2 regions of the Microbacterium sp. LMC-P-041 genome follow, and region 1 is predicted to be linked to the other one. Evidence: riboswitches for the same ligand, from Rfam matches in the RefSeq annotation. Region 1 holds a riboswitch; the other holds the start of a gene.
What was found. A riboswitch is a leader RNA that binds a small molecule or an ion and turns the genes downstream of it on or off. The one in region 1 is predicted to bind thiamine pyrophosphate.

Region 1 (8,360 bases):
CCCGTCGGCACAGACGCCATCAACCTGCTCGGACTCGACGATGTCGCGGTCGAGATCAACGTCACGCCCGACCGCGGGTACGCGTTCTCGCTGCGCGGTGTCGCCCGCGAGTACTCCCACGCGACCGGAGCACCGTTCCGCGACCCGGCCGAGCGCGACTTCACCGAGCTCCAGCCGGGCGCCGGTCACACGGCGATCGTCGACGATGCAGCCCCCGTACGCGGCCGCGTCGGCGCGAGCGAGTTCGTCACGCGCGTCGTCCGAGACGTCGACCCCGCGCGGCCGACCCCGCCGTGGATGATCGCGCGGCTGTCGCTCGCCGGCATGCGCTCGCTCGGCATCCTGATCGACATCACCAACTACGTGATGCTCGAATTGGGGCAGCCGCTGCACGGATACGACCTCGACAGGCTCTCCGGCGGCATCACCGTGCGTCGTGCGACGGCCGGTGAGACGATGACGACCCTCGACGGCCAGGAGCGGAAGCTCCACGTCGAGGACCTCCTGATCACCGACGAGTCGGGTCCGATCGGTCTCGCCGGCGTCATGGGCGGCGGCACGACCGAGATGAGCGACACGACGCACAACGTGCTGATCGAGGCCGCGACCTTCGACCCTGTGACGATCGCCCGCACCGCACGCCGTCACAAGCTGCCCAGCGAGGCATCCAAGCGGTTCGAGCGCGGTGTCGACCCGCTCGTGCCGTTCGTGGCCGCCCGCCGTGCAGCCGACCTGATGGTCGAATTCGCCGGCGGCACGCTCACCGACGAGGGCGGCGCTCTGTTCGCCGAGGTGTTCGTCGCGGACATCGACCTCCCGCGCGGATTCGTGCAGGGGCTCATCGGCGTCGACTACTCCGACGACGAGATCGTCGGCGCGCTCACGACCATCGGCGCAGAGGTCTCCGGGTCGAATGCCGGGTGGACCGTGATCCCGCCGACCTGGCGTCCCGACCTCACCGACAAGTGGTCTCTCGCCGAAGAGGTCGCTCGCATCCACGGTCTCGACCGCATCCCGTCCGTGCTGCCGACGCCGCCGTCCGGCCGCGGTCTCACCGCACACCAGCAGGGTCGTCGCCGCGTCGCCGACGCGCTGGCGGCTGCCGGTCTCGTCGAGACGCCCTCGTTCCCCTTCACGACGGAGGCGGAGAACGACCTGCACGGCTCGGCGTCGGGAGAGCATCTGCCCAGCATCCGGCTCGCGAACCCGCTCGACGGCTCCGCTCCGTTCCTGCGTCGATCGCTGATCCCCGGGCTTCTGCAGACCGCGCACCGCAACATCTCGCGCGGCCTCACGGACCTCGCGCTGTTCGAGACCGGAGTCGTGTTCCTGCCCGAGCCGGGTGTCGAGTACGGCACGGACGAGGTGCCGCCGCTCGGCGAGCGTCCGTCGGACGACACGCTCGCCGAACTGAACGCGTCGATCCCACCGCAGCACCGTCATGTCGCGGCGCTGTTCACGGGCAACGTCGTGACCAAGCAACCGGGACGCGCCGCGGAGCCCTACGGGCTCTCCGAGGCGCTCGACGCCGCCAGAGTCATCGCGGCTGCAGCCGGAGTCGACCTCGATGTGGTGCAGGGGCAGCGCGCGGCGCTGCACCCCGGACGCACCGGCGTGCTCTCCGTCGGCGACGTCGAGATCGGATACGTCGGCGAACTCCACCCCGAGGTCGCCGCCGGAGCAGACCTTCCCGGTCGTGCCACCGTGCTCGAGCTCGACCTCGATGAGGTCATCGCTCTCGGCGGGAACCGTGCGGTCGCCGCCTCGCTGTCGACGTTCCCCGCTGCGACACAGGACGTGTCGCTGGTGGTCGGCGCTGATGTGCCGGCGGGCGACGTGCGCGCTGCGCTGACCGAGGGTGCCGGTGCGCTTCTCGAGTCGATCCGTCTCGTCGACGACTACCGGGGGGACGGCGTCGCGGATGGTCAGAAGAGTCTCACCTTCGCGCTGCGCTTCCGCGCGGACGACCGCACGCTCACCGCAGCCGAGGCGACAGAGGCGAAGCTCGCGGGTGTCGCTGTCGCAGCTGAGCGCTTCGACGCGACCCTGCGCGACTGAAGCTCCGCCTGAACCGACCCGCACGCGGACCGCACTCGAACGGTGCGGTCCGCGTGCGCGTGTGCTCTCGGGATGCTGCCGACGCCGCCGAGCCGACCTGAGCGCGGTGGACCTGCGAGGTACCGTGTCGGGATGAGCATCCTGCCCCACAGCACTCCCGCGGCGGTTCCCGATGGTGTCCGACCGATGGGTGAAGCGCCGTTCCTCGAACCCGGCGACCAGATCTCCTGGCACTACCGCAAGCCCGGCTGGCAGCCCGGCGATGCGTCGACCATCACGCCCATGCGGGTGGTCCGCGACGATGAACGCGGTCTGGTGGCATGGCTCGCTCCGGGCACGCTCCAGGAGGGGCAGGGCACTCCGGCGGGCGAGCGCATCCGGACCGTTCCGCTCGAGCGTCGGTGGCTCGATCCGCGTACCCGGATCGTGGAGGAGTGGTGGGGCAACGGCATCCTCCGCATCGCTCCGGCCGGTGCGGCGTGGTCGGTGTGGCTGTTCTGGAGCGATGTGAGCGGTCCCGAGTGGGAGTTCGCCGGGTGGTACGTGAATCTCGAGAACGCGCATCTGCGCACCGACCGCGACACGTATTCATCGGATCACATCCTCGACGTGGAGATCCAGGCGGACGGTCAGGTGCACCTCAAGGACGAGGACGAGGTGATCGCGGCCGTCGAGCAGGGACGTCTCACCTCTGAGCAGGCCGCGCAGATCGAACGACACGCGGACGCGGCGATCGAGTCCTTCCATCACGGTGACTGGCCGTTCGACGCCGAATGGCGCGACTGGCGCCCGGATCCCTCGTGGACGGTCCCGGAACTGTCCGGCCTGTCGGATCTTCGCACGGGCTGACCGGCATCCGCCCTGAGCGGAAGACTCTTTCCCTCGCGCGGCGAAGATGGTGGCATGGGGTCATGACGGATGTTCTGATCCTCGGCGGCACCGGCTGGCTGTCCGGCCGCATCGCCAGACGGCTGCTCCTGAGCGGGGCGACGGTGATGTGTCTGGCGCGCGGAGGACGACCGTCACCGGAGGGCGCGAGCCTGGTGCTGGCCGATCGTGACGCCAGGGACGCCTACGATGCGGTGTCCGGTCGGGAGTGGGATCACGTGATCGACGTCTCGTCGAACGCGGCCCACGTCTCCGCTGCGGTCGCGGCACTCGGTGAGCGAGCGGGCCGCTGGACGTACGTCTCGTCGATGTCGGCATACTCCGACGAGGAGACGGTCGGTGCAGACGAGTCGGCGACGCTGCATCCGCCGGCTGAGAGGGGAGACGACGAGTACGGCCGGCAGAAGGTGGCTGCCGAGGACGCTGTCCGTGCACTCGGCGACCGCACCCTGATCGTGCGCCCGGGATTGATCGTCGGGGCGGACGACCCGAGTGATCGTTTCGGGTATTGGGCTGCCGCTTTTCTGCGTGCCGAGGACGGCCCGGTGCTGCTTCCGCCTGTCGAGGGGCGCGACGTGCAGGTGATCGACGTCGACGACCTGTCCGAGTTCGTCGCCACCACGGGGGCCACCGGCGTGATCAACACGATCGGCGATCGGCATCGGCTGAGCGAGGTCCTCGACGCCGTGCGCAGACGTGCGGGGCACCGGGGAGACACGGTCGCGGCATCTGACGCCTGGCTCGTCGAGCACGGTGTGGCGTATTGGGCGGGGGAGCGGTCGCTGCCGCTGTGGCTGCCGAGCGAGATGACCGGATTCATGACCAGGTCGAACGCCCGCTACCGCGCGGCAGGAGGTCGGCTTCGTCCGCTCGACGAGACGATCGCCGCCGTGGTCGATGACGAGCAGGCGCGCGGCGTCGATCGGGACCGGCGGGCAGGGCTCACTCGCGCCGACGAACTCGCGCTGTTGCAGCTGATCGACTGATCGGGGCCTCGCTAGACTGCGATCAGTGACACGGGGTGCCGCATCCGCGGCTGAGAACAGACCCGTCGAACCTGATCTAGTTCGTACTAGCGAAGGGATGTCGCGTTGAGCGATCGTCTGCGTCCTGATTCCGAATCGACCTTGGCCACCTCGGCGGCTGAGCTCCTGACAGGGCTGCGCGACAGCCCACCCTTGACCCATTGCATCACCAACAGCGTCGTCACGGGCTTCACCGCGAACGTGCTGCTCGCCCTCGGCGCGGCGCCGGCGATGGTCGACATCGTCGGTGAGGCGGGGATGTTCGCCGGGGTGGCCTCCGGGGTGCTGATCAACCTCGGTACGCCGACTCCGGAGCAGCGTGCGGCGAGCCGTGAAGCCGCGGCAGGAGCCCTCGCCGCAGGTACTCCGTGGGTGCTGGATCCCGTCGCGATCGGCGCGCTGCCGGTGCGCACGGCACTCGCGCACGAGCTGGCCGACGCACGCCCCACGGCGATCAGGGGGAACGCCTCGGAGATCCTCGCCCTCGCGGGGCTCAGCGCTGGGGGGCGCGGCGTCGATGCGACGGACACGACCGATGCCGCGGCCGAAGCGGCACTCGCACTCGCTTCGCGGCACGGCGCGGTGGTCGCGGTGTCGGGACCGGTCGACCTGGTGACGGATGGAGCACGATTGCTCCGCATCGCGAACGGTCATGAACTGCTCACCCGTGTCACCGGCGGCGGATGCGCGCTGGGCGCCGTCATGGCGGCGTTCCTCGGTGCGGCGCGCTCGACGGCTGCGGATCCGCTCACCGCCGTCTCGGCGGCGAGCCTCGTGTACACGATCGCCGCCGAGCGCGCCGCGGCGCGGGCCCCGGGCCCCGGCAGCTTCGCCGTCGCACTGCCCGACGCGCTCGCCGCCGTGCAGCCGGAGGACCTCGCCCTCGCCGCGCGTGTGCAGGAGCACGCGCTGTGATCGCGGACCTCTCCCTCTATCTCGTCACGGATCCCACCCTCTGCGGCGCGCGGGGCGTCGCGGAGACGGTGCGACTCGCCGTCGACGGGGGCGTGCGCATCGTCCAGCTGCGCGACAAGGGCGCGACGGATGCCGAGACCGCCGATCAGTTGATCGAGCTCTCTCGGGTGATCGACGGCCGTGCACTGCTCGTGGTGAACGACCGCGTCGAGGCGGCGCTGATCGCTCGCGCCAGGGGAGCGCGGGTCGACGGCGTGCACCTCGGCCAGGGCGACGTATCGGTGCTGCGGGCACGCGAGCGGCTGGGACCCGAGGCGATCATCGGGTTGACGGCGAACACGTCGGAGCATCTCGACGCCGTGGCCGCGCTGCCGGCGGGAACGGTCGACTATCTCGGCGTCGGCGTGATCCGTCCCACCGCCACCAAGCCGGATCACCCGCCGGCCCTGGGAATCGACGGCTTCCGTGCGCTCGCCGCGAGGACCGCACTGCCATGCGTCGCCATCGGCGGCGTGGGAATCGACGACATCGAACGCCTTCGGGATGCGGGTGCGGCGGGGCTCGCCGTCGTCTCCGCCGTCTGCGCCGCCGCCGATCCGACGAGGACGGCCCGGGCATTCCTCAGCCGATGGAGGGCATCGGGCACACCTCGCGTGCTCAGCATCGCGGGGAGCGACCCGTCGGGCGGGGCGGGGATCCAGGCCGATCTCAAGTCGATCGCCGCGAACGGGGGCTATGGCATGGCGGCTGTCACGGCGCTCACGGCGCAGAACACCAGGGGAGTCCGAGCGGTGCACGTGCCTCCTGCCGAGTTCCTCCGGCAGCAGCTCGATGCCATCTCGGACGACATCGTCATCGACGCGGTGAAGATCGGGATGCTGGCGAACACGGAGGTGATCGCCACCGTCGCCGCCTGGCTCGACGCCGTCCGTCCGCCGATCGTCGTGCTCGACCCGGTCATGGTCGCGACCAGCGGTGATCGCCTGCTCGATGAGGATGCCGAGCGCGCACTCCGCGGGCTCCTCGAGCGCGCTCATGTCGTGACGCCCAACCTCGCCGAGCTCGCCGCGCTCTCCGATCGTCCGATCACGGGGTGGGACGACGCGCTCGAGGCCGGGGCCGAGCTCTCCGCCCGCATCGGCGGGGCGGTGCTCGTCAAGGGAGGGCACCTCGACGGCGACGACGTTCCGGACGCGTTGATCGATGTCGCCGGAGGCGTCAGACACGGCTATCCCGGGTCGCGCATCAGGACACACAACACGCACGGCACCGGATGCTCCCTGTCGTCGGCCCTCGCCACCCGCCTCGCCGGAGGGGAGTCCCCTGTCGACGCGGTGAAATCGGCGAGGACCTGGCTGCGGGAATCCCTGAGGCAGAGCGATGCGCTCGACATCGGGAGCGGTCACGGACCGGTGAACCACTTCGGCGGCCTCTGGCGACGAGGGGGACTCGAGGCCGCACCCGAGCGTGCCGACCTCCGCGATCGGTGGTGGGACCGGATCGCGCACGTGCGGGCCGACATCGACGAGCTGTCCTTCATCCGCGCTCTGGCCGACGGGACTCTCGACCGCGAGCGGTTCCTCTTCTACCTCCGACAGGACGCCCTCTATCTCCGGGAGTACGCCCGAGTGCTCGCAGCGGCCGCGCGGATCGCGCCCACACCGCACGAGCAGGCGTTCTGGGCTCAGTCGGCGCAGGGGGCGATCACCGGAGAGCTCGAGCTCCATGCATCGTGGCTGGCCCCGGGCGCGGGAGTGGAAGCGGCGACCTTCGCCGTCGATCCGGCGCCTGCGACCGTCGCGTACCTCGACCACCTGCGCTCCGTGGCCTTCGGCGGCGACTACGCCGAGCTCATCGCGGCCGTGCTGCCGTGCTTCTGGCTGTACACCGATCTCGGAACCCGCCTGCACGCGGGGGAGTTCGACGCGTACGCCCGAGACCCGCAGCATCCCTACGCGTCGTGGCTCGCGACGTATGCCGATCCCGCGTTCGAGAAGGCGACGGAGCAGGCGATCGACCATGTGATGCATGCGGCGACGGAGTCGGATGCCGCGGGGCGGCGACGGATGCTCCGCGCCTTCGAGGTCTCCAGCGCGCACGAACTCGCCTTCTTCGCGGCGCCGGCACTCCACGCGTCCGGCGGATGACGGACCCGATTTGCGCATGCCGCGACGAGCGCGCTATCGTCGCGGCATGCCTTCGGCCGCCACCGCTCCTCTGACGCTCGTTCCGAGCGTCATCGCCGTGCGCCGACGCCGCAGCGGTCGCCGACTCTAGGCGACCCTGCGCTTCTGCCTGCGTACGCACGGCGGTCGAGTGCCGGTGTCGCCGCCCCGGTTCCCGACACTGCACCCCGCGTTCGCCGAGGGGTCCGACCGTTAAGGTAGAAGTATGACGTACTCCGTCGCCGTCTCCGGCGCATCCGGCTACGCGGGCGGCGAGATCCTGCGCCTCCTCGCGTCTCATCCCGACATCGAGATCCGCACGGTGACGGCGCACTCGAACGCCGGTCAACCGCTCGTGCAGCATCAGCCGCACCTGCGGTCGCTCGCACACCTCACCCTGCAGGACACCACGCCCGAGACGCTCGCCGGGCACGACATCGTCTTCCTCGCTCTGCCGCACGGGCAGTCCGGGCAGTACACCGACGCGCTCGGCGACACCCCGCTCGTGATCGACGCGGGAGCGGACCACCGACTGACGTCGCAGGATTCCTGGGACGCGTTCTACGGCGGCGACTTCCACGAACCGTGGGCCTACGGCGTTCCCGAGCTGCTCGTCGGCGGTGTCAAGCAGCGCGAGACGCTGCGCGAGGCGAAGCGCATCGCCGCTCCCGGCTGCAACGCCTCGACCGTGAGCCTGAGCCTGGCCCCCGGGGTCGCCTCAGGGGTGATCGACGCGGGGGACATCGTCTCGGTGCTCGCCGTCGGCCCGTCCGGAGCGGGGAAGAGCCTCAAGACCAACCTGCTCGCCGGCGAGATCCTCGGCACAGCCAATCCCTACGCGGTCGGGGGCACGCACCGGCACATCCCGGAGATCCGCCAGGCGCTCGCCGCGGCATCCGGCTCCCCAGCCGACGGCATCCGCATCTCGTTCACGCCTGTGCTGGTTCCGATGTCGCGGGGCATCCTCGCCACCTCGACCGCGCCGATCGTCGGCGATGTCAGCGATGCGGAGATCCGCGCCGCCTGGGAGGACGCCTACGGCGACGAGACCTTCGTGCAGTTGCTGCCCGCCGGTCAGTTCCCGCGCACGGCCGATGTCCTCGGTGCGAACACCGCCCTGATCGGTCTCGCGATCGATCGCGCGGCGAACCGCGTGACGGTGGTCACCGCGGTCGACAACCTCGTCAAGGGCACCGCCGGCGCTGCCGTCCAATCCATGAACCTCGCGCTGGGGCTGCCCGAGTCCCGCGCCCTCTCAGTGAACGGAGTCGCGCCGTGAGCGTCACCGCCCCCGCAGGATTCGAAGCGG
Region 2 (8,360 bases), on a different contig from region 1:
CCGATGAACGCGAGGATGACCGCGAGGCCCTGCGCGAGGTACACGAGGCGCTGCAGCAGGCCGCCGATGAGGAAGTACAGCTGGCGCAGGCCCATGAGGGCGAAGGCGTTGGCCGTGAAGACGATGTAGGCCTCTTCGGTCAGGCCGTAGATGGCGGGGATCGAGTCGACCGCGAAGATCAGGTCGACGAAGCCAATCGCGATGATCACGAGGAACATCGGCGTGAAGAATCGCTTGCCGTCGCGCTGCACGGTCAGACGGTCGCCGTTGTACTCGTCGCTCACCGGCAGGATACGGCGCACGAAGCGCATGAATCGGCCGTTGGCCGGGTTGTGGTCGCCCTGTGCGAACGCCTGGCGGTAGGCCAGGAACAGCAGCAGCGCACCGAAGAGGTAGAAGATCCAGGAGAAGTTCTCGATCAGCGTGGCGCCGAGCGCGATGAATCCACCGCGCATGATGAGCGCGATGACGATGCCGATCATCAGCACCTTCTGCTGATAGATGCGCGGCACGGCGAAGCCGGTCATCACGATGAGGAAGACGAAGAGGTTGTCGATCGACAGCGCCTTCTCGGTCAGGTACCCGGCGAAGTACTCACCGCCGTACGTCCAGCCCGACACGGTGCCGATGCCAACGCCGAACAGCAGGGCCAGACCGATGTAGAACGCCGACCAGCGGGCGGACTCGCCGATGGTGGGCTCATGGGGCTTTCGCACGTGGGCGAAGAACTCGTACACGAAGAAGGCGATCGTGACGGCGATCGTGATGATCCACACGAGGGGGGTGATGTTCAAGGAGGTCTCCAGAAGACGAGGCGTGACGAGGTCGACGCCAAGGTCTTCTCCATCCTCGAGAACGAAGACCGGGGACCCGGGATGCAGGGACATCCGTAATGACGAGCCGCCCGTGGTGGAGTACTCCCCTTGGGTTCACTCGATGCTAGCGAATACATCGGCATTCCAGCTATGAGAAAGCTGAGTGGATGCTGCCAGGTCCGGTGGTTCGGGCGGGCGTCCGGTCGTGGGCTCGTCAGGCGGTCGGGCCGAGGATGAAGTTCCACGCACCCGTGAGCACCGCCGCCGCGATCGCCACCGCCGGGATCACCGCCGCGACGATGACCAGCGCCGTGTCGCGTCGGTCCCACCTCGACTCCCGCGCCCACGAACGCGGTGCCGCACCGCCGAAGCCGCGAGCCTCCATGGCCGTCGCCAGCGACGATCCACGACGGATCGCCAGCACGAACAGCGCGAACGCCATACCGAGCGCACGACGGACCCGCCCCTCGTCGGCCACCCCGCGCGCACGCCGCGCGAGAGAGAGCGCCCGCCAGTCGTCGACGAGCAGGCCCAGCATCCGCATCCCCGCGAGCGCGCCGACGACGAATCGCGCCGGCAGCCTCACCCGCTGCGCCAGGTCGTCGGCGAGGTCGGTGGGGTCGACCGTGATGAAGAGCACCACCGCGGGGAGTCCGATCGCGAGCACGCGCACGGCGGTCGCCGCAGCGAGCGCGAGCGACCCGTCACTGATGCGCATGACGAGCCACTCGACATGCACGGTGCCGCTGGTCGCGCCGTAGAGAGCGATCGTGACCGCGCTGAGCGGCGCCGCGATCCACAGCACCGCGGTGCGGGTCCAGAACTCCTTCGCGCGCAGGCCTGCGAGCACGAGCAGAGGGATCTCGAGCAGCAGGGCGACGGATGCCGACACCACGTCGATCGTCAGCACGAGGGGCAGGGCGATGAGGAGCGCCGCGATGAGTTTCGCGAGGGCCGAGCGCGGGGCGATCGGACCGGATCGTTCGACCCGGGCGGTCAGCGGATCGATCATCGTCCCACCTCGATGCGCCGAGCGTGCAGAGCCTCGAGCACGGCCTCGTCATGACTGATCGCCACGATCGCCGTGCCCTCGTCGCGCAGACGTGCGATCAGGCCGACGAGTTCGGCCCAGGTCGTCGCATCCTGCCCGAAGGTGGGCTCGTCGAGCACCAGCATCCGGGGCCGCGTGGCGAGGGCGGCGGCGACCGTGAGCCGCCGCTTCTCTCCGCCCGACAGCGTGTAGGGATTGGCTGCGGCGAGCGAGGTGAGCCGCAGTCTTTCGAGCAGGTCGTCGACTCGGGAGGCGATCTCGGCGTCCGGCAGCTTCAGCGCCCGCGGCCCGACCGACAGCTCGTCGCGCACGGTCTTGGCGAGCAGCTGGTGCTCGGGCGTCTGCATGACCGACGCGATGCGCGTGAGCAGGGCGCGCGACGACCAGTGGATGGGATCGGGCTTCTCTCCGGCGGCGAGGGGCGGCAGAGCGGCGACCCGACCTTCTTCGGCCGGGATCAATCCCGCGAGCGTGAGCCCGAGCGTCGATTTGCCTGCGCCGTTCGCGCCGGTGACCCCGAGCACCTCTCCGGCACGCACATCGACGTCGAACGGACCGGCGACGGCGAGCCCGCGCCTGCGAGACACGGTGAGACCACGGGCCTCCAGCAGCGTCGCTCCCGGCCGCTGCGCCGGTGCGGGCGGGACGGCGGGCGGGTGCCCGGGAACCCAGACACCGGATGCCGCGAGCTCCGCGCCCCGAGCGCCGAGGACCGCGTCCGGGCTGCCGTCGGCGAGCACGACCGTTCCATCGGGCTCGGCGCCGAGCACGATCACCCGGGTCACGAGCGGCAGCCAGATGTCGATGCGATGCTCGATGACCACGAGGGTCGCACTCGTCGCATCGAGGGCGGCGGCCACGGCATCCCGTACGTCCCGCACCCCCTCGGGGTCGAGGTTCGCCGTCGGTTCGTCGAGCAGGATGGCACCCGGTCGCATCGCGAGCACGCCGGCGAGGGCGAGGCGCTGCTTCTGGCCGCCCGACAGCGCGGCCGTGGATCGATCGAGGGCGACGTCGAGCTCTACGGCGTCCAGCGCCGCGCGCACCCGCTGCCAGATCTCGTCTCGGGGTACGCCGAGGTTCTCGCAGCCGAAGGCGACGTCGTCGCCGACCCTCGCGAGGATCGTCTGCGTATCGGGATCCTGCAGGACCATCCCGACCCGTCCCCGGGCATCGGTGGGCGGCACGCCGTCGACGAGCAGCGCACCGTGCGTCTCGCCCTCATCCGCACCGCCGAGCACCCCGCCGAACCCCTGGAGCAGCGTCGACTTGCCCGAGCCGGAGGCGCCGAGCAGCAGCACCCGCTCCCCCGGCTCGATGCGCAGGTCGACGTCGCGCACCGCCCAGCGCCGTCGCGTCGCGTACCGCCACCCCCAGCCACGGGCTTCGAGGGTGGCGGGCCTCGTGAGCGAGCTCACACCCGTGCGGTGACCTCGCGGCCGGCGGCGAACCGGCTGAGGGCGCCCGTGGCGGCGAGTCCTCGGGCGATCAGCCACGCCCCGAGCCCGGCGATGACCGCACCCGAGATGGTCGTCGAGACGATGTAGACGCTCGTGAAGAGCGTGTCGGCGCCGGCGTACCAGAGGATGCGGTCGTTGATGCCGCAGGCGAGACCCGCACCGGCACCAGCCAGCATCGCGACAGGCAGCCGCCAGACGCCGTACAGGAAGATCAGGAACACCAGCTCTGCGCCGAGACCCTGTACGAGGCCCGAGACGATCGTGAGCGGGCCCCACGCGTTGCCGACGAGTGCTGAGATGATCGCGGCGACCAGCTCGGTGTACAGAGCGGCACCGGGCTTGCGGATGATCAGACCGCCGAGCACTCCGGCGATCAGCCAGGGGCCGGCGAGCAGGCCCTGAACACCGGGGAGCAGCGGCGTCAGGATGCTGCTCGGCACCTCGTAGCCGACGTTCCAGAGCAGGAAGATCATCGCGCATGCGACGGCGATGACACTCGCCACGACGATGTCGACGACCCGCCAGCGCCAGAGCTGCGGGCGACCGAGGCCCGTCGACGACTGCGTGGCCGATGCCGATCCCGTGGTGGATCCGGACGTGGATGTACTCATCTGTGACTCCTCCCTGCGCTGGCATGACCCAGATCAGGTTCGACGGTCGAAGCGCGATTCGCTCCCTCTCAGCCCGGCTCGCCGGACTCCCGTGGTTGTACCCACGATCTTACCCAGAGGCGACACCCCGCGTCCTCTCCCGATGCAGCGACACGGATCCCCGCACGAGTTCGGTACCGTGAGGAGGTGACCGCTCCCGATTCCGCCGAGGCCACCGCCTCCGCCGTTCCTGCGGATGACGACGTCTCTGCGATCTTCACCCCTGAGGCGATTCCCCCCGCGCAGTGGGCGGAGGAAGACAGCGGCGGCACTCCCCTGACGTGGGTCGACCCGGTCGACGTGGCCCAGCACCCGGCGACCGACGCGCTCGATGACGCGCCGGCCGTGGAGAGCGGCGGTGCGCTGCTGACCGGAGCACACCTGCGCCCGGCGATCGCCCGGCCCGGCGTGCTGGTGCCGCTCGGCGTCCTCGTCGGCTTGCTCGGCACCTACGCCGGATCGGCCATGCTGTGGCCGTTGCACGAGGTCGCGCCGACGGTTCAGGCCGTCGAGCTCGCCCCCGTCGCAGCGCCCGCTGCCGCGATCACCTTCCCTGCCCAGGGGAGCGCTGCCGTGGGGATCGGCGGCATCGGCACGACGTCGTCGTCGCTCGACGCTGCCGCGATCGCAAGCGTCACCAAGGTCGTCTCGAGCTTGATGGTGCTCGAGCGGATGCCCCTCGCCGTGGGCGAGCAGGGCCCCGAGTTCTCGTTCACGCGAGCCGACAACCTGGCCTACTGGGACTACCGCCGCTCCGACCAGTCCGCGCTCGACGTGCCCGTGGGCGGCACTCTCACCGAGTTCCAGCTCCTCCAGGGAACGCTGCTCGGATCGGCCAACAACTACATCGACCGGCTCTCCGCGGAGATCTGGGGTTCCCCGTCGTCGTTCACCGCCGCAGCAGCTGTGTGGCTGCGCGACCGTGGTCTCGACGACATCACGATCATCACTCCGTCGGGCTTCGACGACCGCAACCGGGCCACACCCGAGTCGCTCGTCGCGTTGGCCGAGATCGCGATGCAGAACCCCGTCTTCGCCGGCATCGTCGGAACTCCGTCGGTCGATCTTCCGGGTGCGGGCACGGTGGTGAACACGAACGGGATGCTGGCGGACCCCGGCGTCGTCGGCGTCAAGACCGGCACGCTCGGCGACAGCTGGAACCTGTTGACCGCGAAGGTCGTCACTGTCGACGACACGACTGTGCATCTGTACGCGTCGGTTCTCGGTCAGGCCGACGACGCGCAGCGCCTCACGGAGACCCGTTCGCTGTTCACGCAGGTCGAGACGGCGCTGGAGCAACAGACTCCCGCCGTCGCCGAGGGCACGGTCGTCGGCAGCGTCACCACGGCGTGGGGCGCGAGCACCGATGTCGTCACGGATGCGGATGCCGATGTGGTTCTGTGGAACGGCGCCGTCGCCGAGGCCTCGACGGACTTCTCACTCGGCGACAACCGCGAAGCGGGCGACGAGGTCGGCACGATGACGAGCGTCGGGCCGTTGAACACGGTGACGACGTCGCTGTCGCTCGCCGACGATGTCGATGGCCCGAGCCCGTGGTGGCGGCTGACCCACCCCCTCGAACTCCTCGGCATCACGGCCGACCAGCGCTGACGCGTCGTCCCTCCAGCGAAAGCTCGGCGGACGCAGAACGCCTCGCCGCCCGGGATTCGGGAGGCGAGGCGTTCTGTCACTTCAGGGGCTCTGTCGCTTCAGGCGCTCTGGCGCTTCAGGCGCTCTGGCGCTTCAGGCGCGTGAGGAGCCTCCGGCATCCGGCCGTTCGACCACTGCCTGCGCGGCCGCTGCCTCGGCGGCGGGAGTCTGCGCCCCCACCGAGACGCCGACCTGTGCCGACGCAGCCGCGTCTTCGGCGTCGCCGCTCATGACGACCGGAGTCGAGCCGGTGAGCGCGTCCTCTGCGTCGATGTCGGTCGCCGCCTGTTCGAACTGCGACTGGTAGAGGCGCCAGTAGGCGCCCTGCGCGGCGATGAGCTCGTCGTGCGTGCCCTTCTCGACGATGTCTCCGTGCTCCATCACGAGGATGAGGTCGGCATCGCGGATGGTCGACAGGCGGTGCGCGATCACGAACGAGGTGCGTCCCTGTCGAAGCGCCGCCATCGCGTGCTGCAGCAGCAGCTCGGTGCGGGTGTCGACCGCCGACGTGGCCTCATCGAGGATCAGGATCGACGGCTGGGCCACGAACGCTCGCGCGATCGTGATCAGCTGACGCTCGCCCGCCGAGACGTTCGACGCGTCTTCGTCGAGCACGGTGTCGTAGCCCTCGGGGAGGGCATGCACGAAGCGATCCACATAGGTCGCCTTCGCCGCTTCGAGAACCTCGTCGTCGGTCGCGGTCGAGCGTCCGTACCGGATGTTCTCGCGGATGCTCCCGGCGAACAGCCACGGGTCCTGCAGGACCATGCCGGTGCGAGAGCGCAGCTGGTCACGCGTGACCTCGGAGATGTCCTGACCGTCGAGCAGGATGCGCCCGCCGTTCAGTTCGTAGAACCGCATGATGAGGTTGACGAGAGTGGTCTTGCCCGCTCCCGTCGGACCGACGATCGCGACCGTCTGACCAGGCTCGACCCGGAACGAGAGGTCGGTGATCAGCGGACGGTCGGGAGTGTACGAGAACGCGACGTTCTCGAACTCCACGACGCCCTTGCCGTCGGCGAGCTTCGGAGCATCCGCGTCGTCCGCTTCCTGCTCTTCGGTGTCGAGGAGCTCGAACACCCGCTCGGCCGATGCCGTGCCGGACTGCACGACGGCCGCCATCCCACCGAGCTCGGACAGCGGCTGCGTGAACTGCTGCGAGTACTGGATGAACGCCTGCACGTCTCCGAGACGCAGCTGCCCGTTGGCGACCATGAGACCGCCGAGCACCGCGATGCCCACGTAGGTGAGGCTGCCGACGAAGGTCATCGCCGGCATGATGATGCCGGAGAGGAACTGCGCCTTGAAGCTGGCCTGGAACAGCTCCTCGTTCTCGCCCTGGAACTTCTCCAGCGCGTCCTGCTCGCGACCGAAGACCTTGACCAGCGCGTGACCGGAGAAGGCCTCTTCGACGCGAGCGTTCAGACGGCCGACCTTGCGCCACTGCGTGCCGAAGGCCTTCTGCGAGCGAGGGCCGATGACGCCGAAGATCACACCCATGAGCGGGAGCGCCACGAGCGCGACGAGAGCGAGCTGCCAGGAGATCGAGAACATCAGGACCAGCACGCCCACGACCGTGAGCACGGCCGTGATCGCGCCGGACAGCGACTGCTGCATGGTCTGGGTGATGTTGTCGATGTCGTTGGTCACGCGCGAGATCAGATCACCGCGCTGCACCTTGTCGAAGTACGACAGGGGCAGACGGTTGATCTTCGCCTCGACCTGCTCGCGCAGACGCCACATGGTGCGGACCATGATGACGTTGATGACGTAACCCTGGATCCAGCTGAGGAAGGCGGCGGTGACATAGATCGCCAGCACGGCGATGATGATCCACCGCAGCGCGTCGAAGTCGACACCGTCACCGACACGGAAGGCGCCGAGGGCCTCGACCTGGTTGGCGAAGTCGTCCTGCCCTCCCTGGCGGAGTGCCGCGACGACATCGTCCTGCGGAGTGCCGGCGGGGAACCCGGGGAAGTCCCCGTTCGCCTGCGCGAGCTGCACGGAGATGAAGCCCTTGTAGATGAGGTTCGTGGCCTCACCGAGCACCTTCGGCGCCGCGACCGTGAGCACGACGCCGACGGCGCCGGCGATCGACACCAGGATGAACCAGACGGCCGACGGCTTGAGCAGCCCGATCATCCGGCTGAAGCTCTTGCCGAAGTTGTCGGCCTTTCCGGGAGCGACGCTGTCCCAGCCGCCGCCGTCCTGGCGCGCCTTCTCGGCGAGCTCGGCCTCGTACTTCTCTTCGTCTGTCAGCTCCGGCTCGACCGCAGTGGTCGTGTCCGCCGCCTTGGCCGCGCGACCGCGGCGGGTCCGGGGAGCGTCCTGCTCGCTCATGCGTCCACCCCCAGCTGCGACTCGACGATCTCTCGGTAGGTCGTGCTGGTCTCGAGAAGCTCCTCGTGCGTGCCGACGCCGACCATGGTGCCCCCTTCGAGGACGACGATGCGGTCCGCATCGGTGATGGATGAGACGCGCTGCGCGACCACGATCTTGGTCACGTGCGGCAGTTCACGCCACAGCGCCTGCCTCAGCCGGGCGTCGGTGGTGAGGTCGAGCGCGGAGAACGAGTCGTCGAAGACCAGGATCTGCGGTTGACGGACGATCGCGCGGGCGATCGCCAGGCGCTGACGCTGACCGCCCGAGACGTTGGTGCCGCCCTGGGTGATCCTCGAGTCGAGCCCCTGGGGCATCTCCTCGACGAAGTCGCGTCCCTGAGCGATCTCCAGCG

Region 2: linked by a shared signal. The riboswitch ahead of QRN21_RS05820 (ECF transporter S component) and the one ahead of thiM (hydroxyethylthiazole kinase) in region 1 are both predicted to bind thiamine pyrophosphate.

The regions. Positions count from the first base shown of each region.
Region 1 is NZ_JARVRV010000005.1:523,777-532,136, forward strand. It holds gene pheT (phenylalanine--tRNA ligase subunit beta) at 1-2,058, shown strand, start outside; gene QRN21_RS12745 (DUF402 domain-containing protein) at 2,191-2,907, shown strand; gene QRN21_RS12750 (NAD-dependent epimerase/dehydratase family protein) at 2,970-3,932, shown strand; TPP riboswitch at 3,954-4,047, shown strand; gene thiM (hydroxyethylthiazole kinase) at 4,038-4,886, shown strand; gene thiD (bifunctional hydroxymethylpyrimidine kinase/phosphomethylpyrimidine kinase) at 4,883-7,033, shown strand; gene argC (N-acetyl-gamma-glutamyl-phosphate reductase) at 7,278-8,330, shown strand; gene argJ (bifunctional glutamate N-acetyltransferase/amino-acid acetyltransferase ArgJ) at 8,327-8,360, shown strand, end outside.
Region 2 is NZ_JARVRV010000003.1:4,461-12,820, reverse strand. It holds gene QRN21_RS05835 (TerC family protein) at 1-794, opposite strand, end outside; gene QRN21_RS05830 (energy-coupling factor transporter transmembrane component T family protein) at 1,030-1,827, opposite strand; gene QRN21_RS05825 (ABC transporter ATP-binding protein) at 1,824-3,284, opposite strand; gene QRN21_RS05820 (ECF transporter S component) at 3,281-3,937, opposite strand; TPP riboswitch at 3,931-4,040, opposite strand; gene QRN21_RS05815 (D-alanyl-D-alanine carboxypeptidase family protein) at 4,124-5,587, shown strand; gene QRN21_RS05810 (ABC transporter ATP-binding protein) at 5,720-7,966, opposite strand; gene QRN21_RS05805 (ABC transporter ATP-binding protein) at 7,963-8,360, opposite strand, start outside.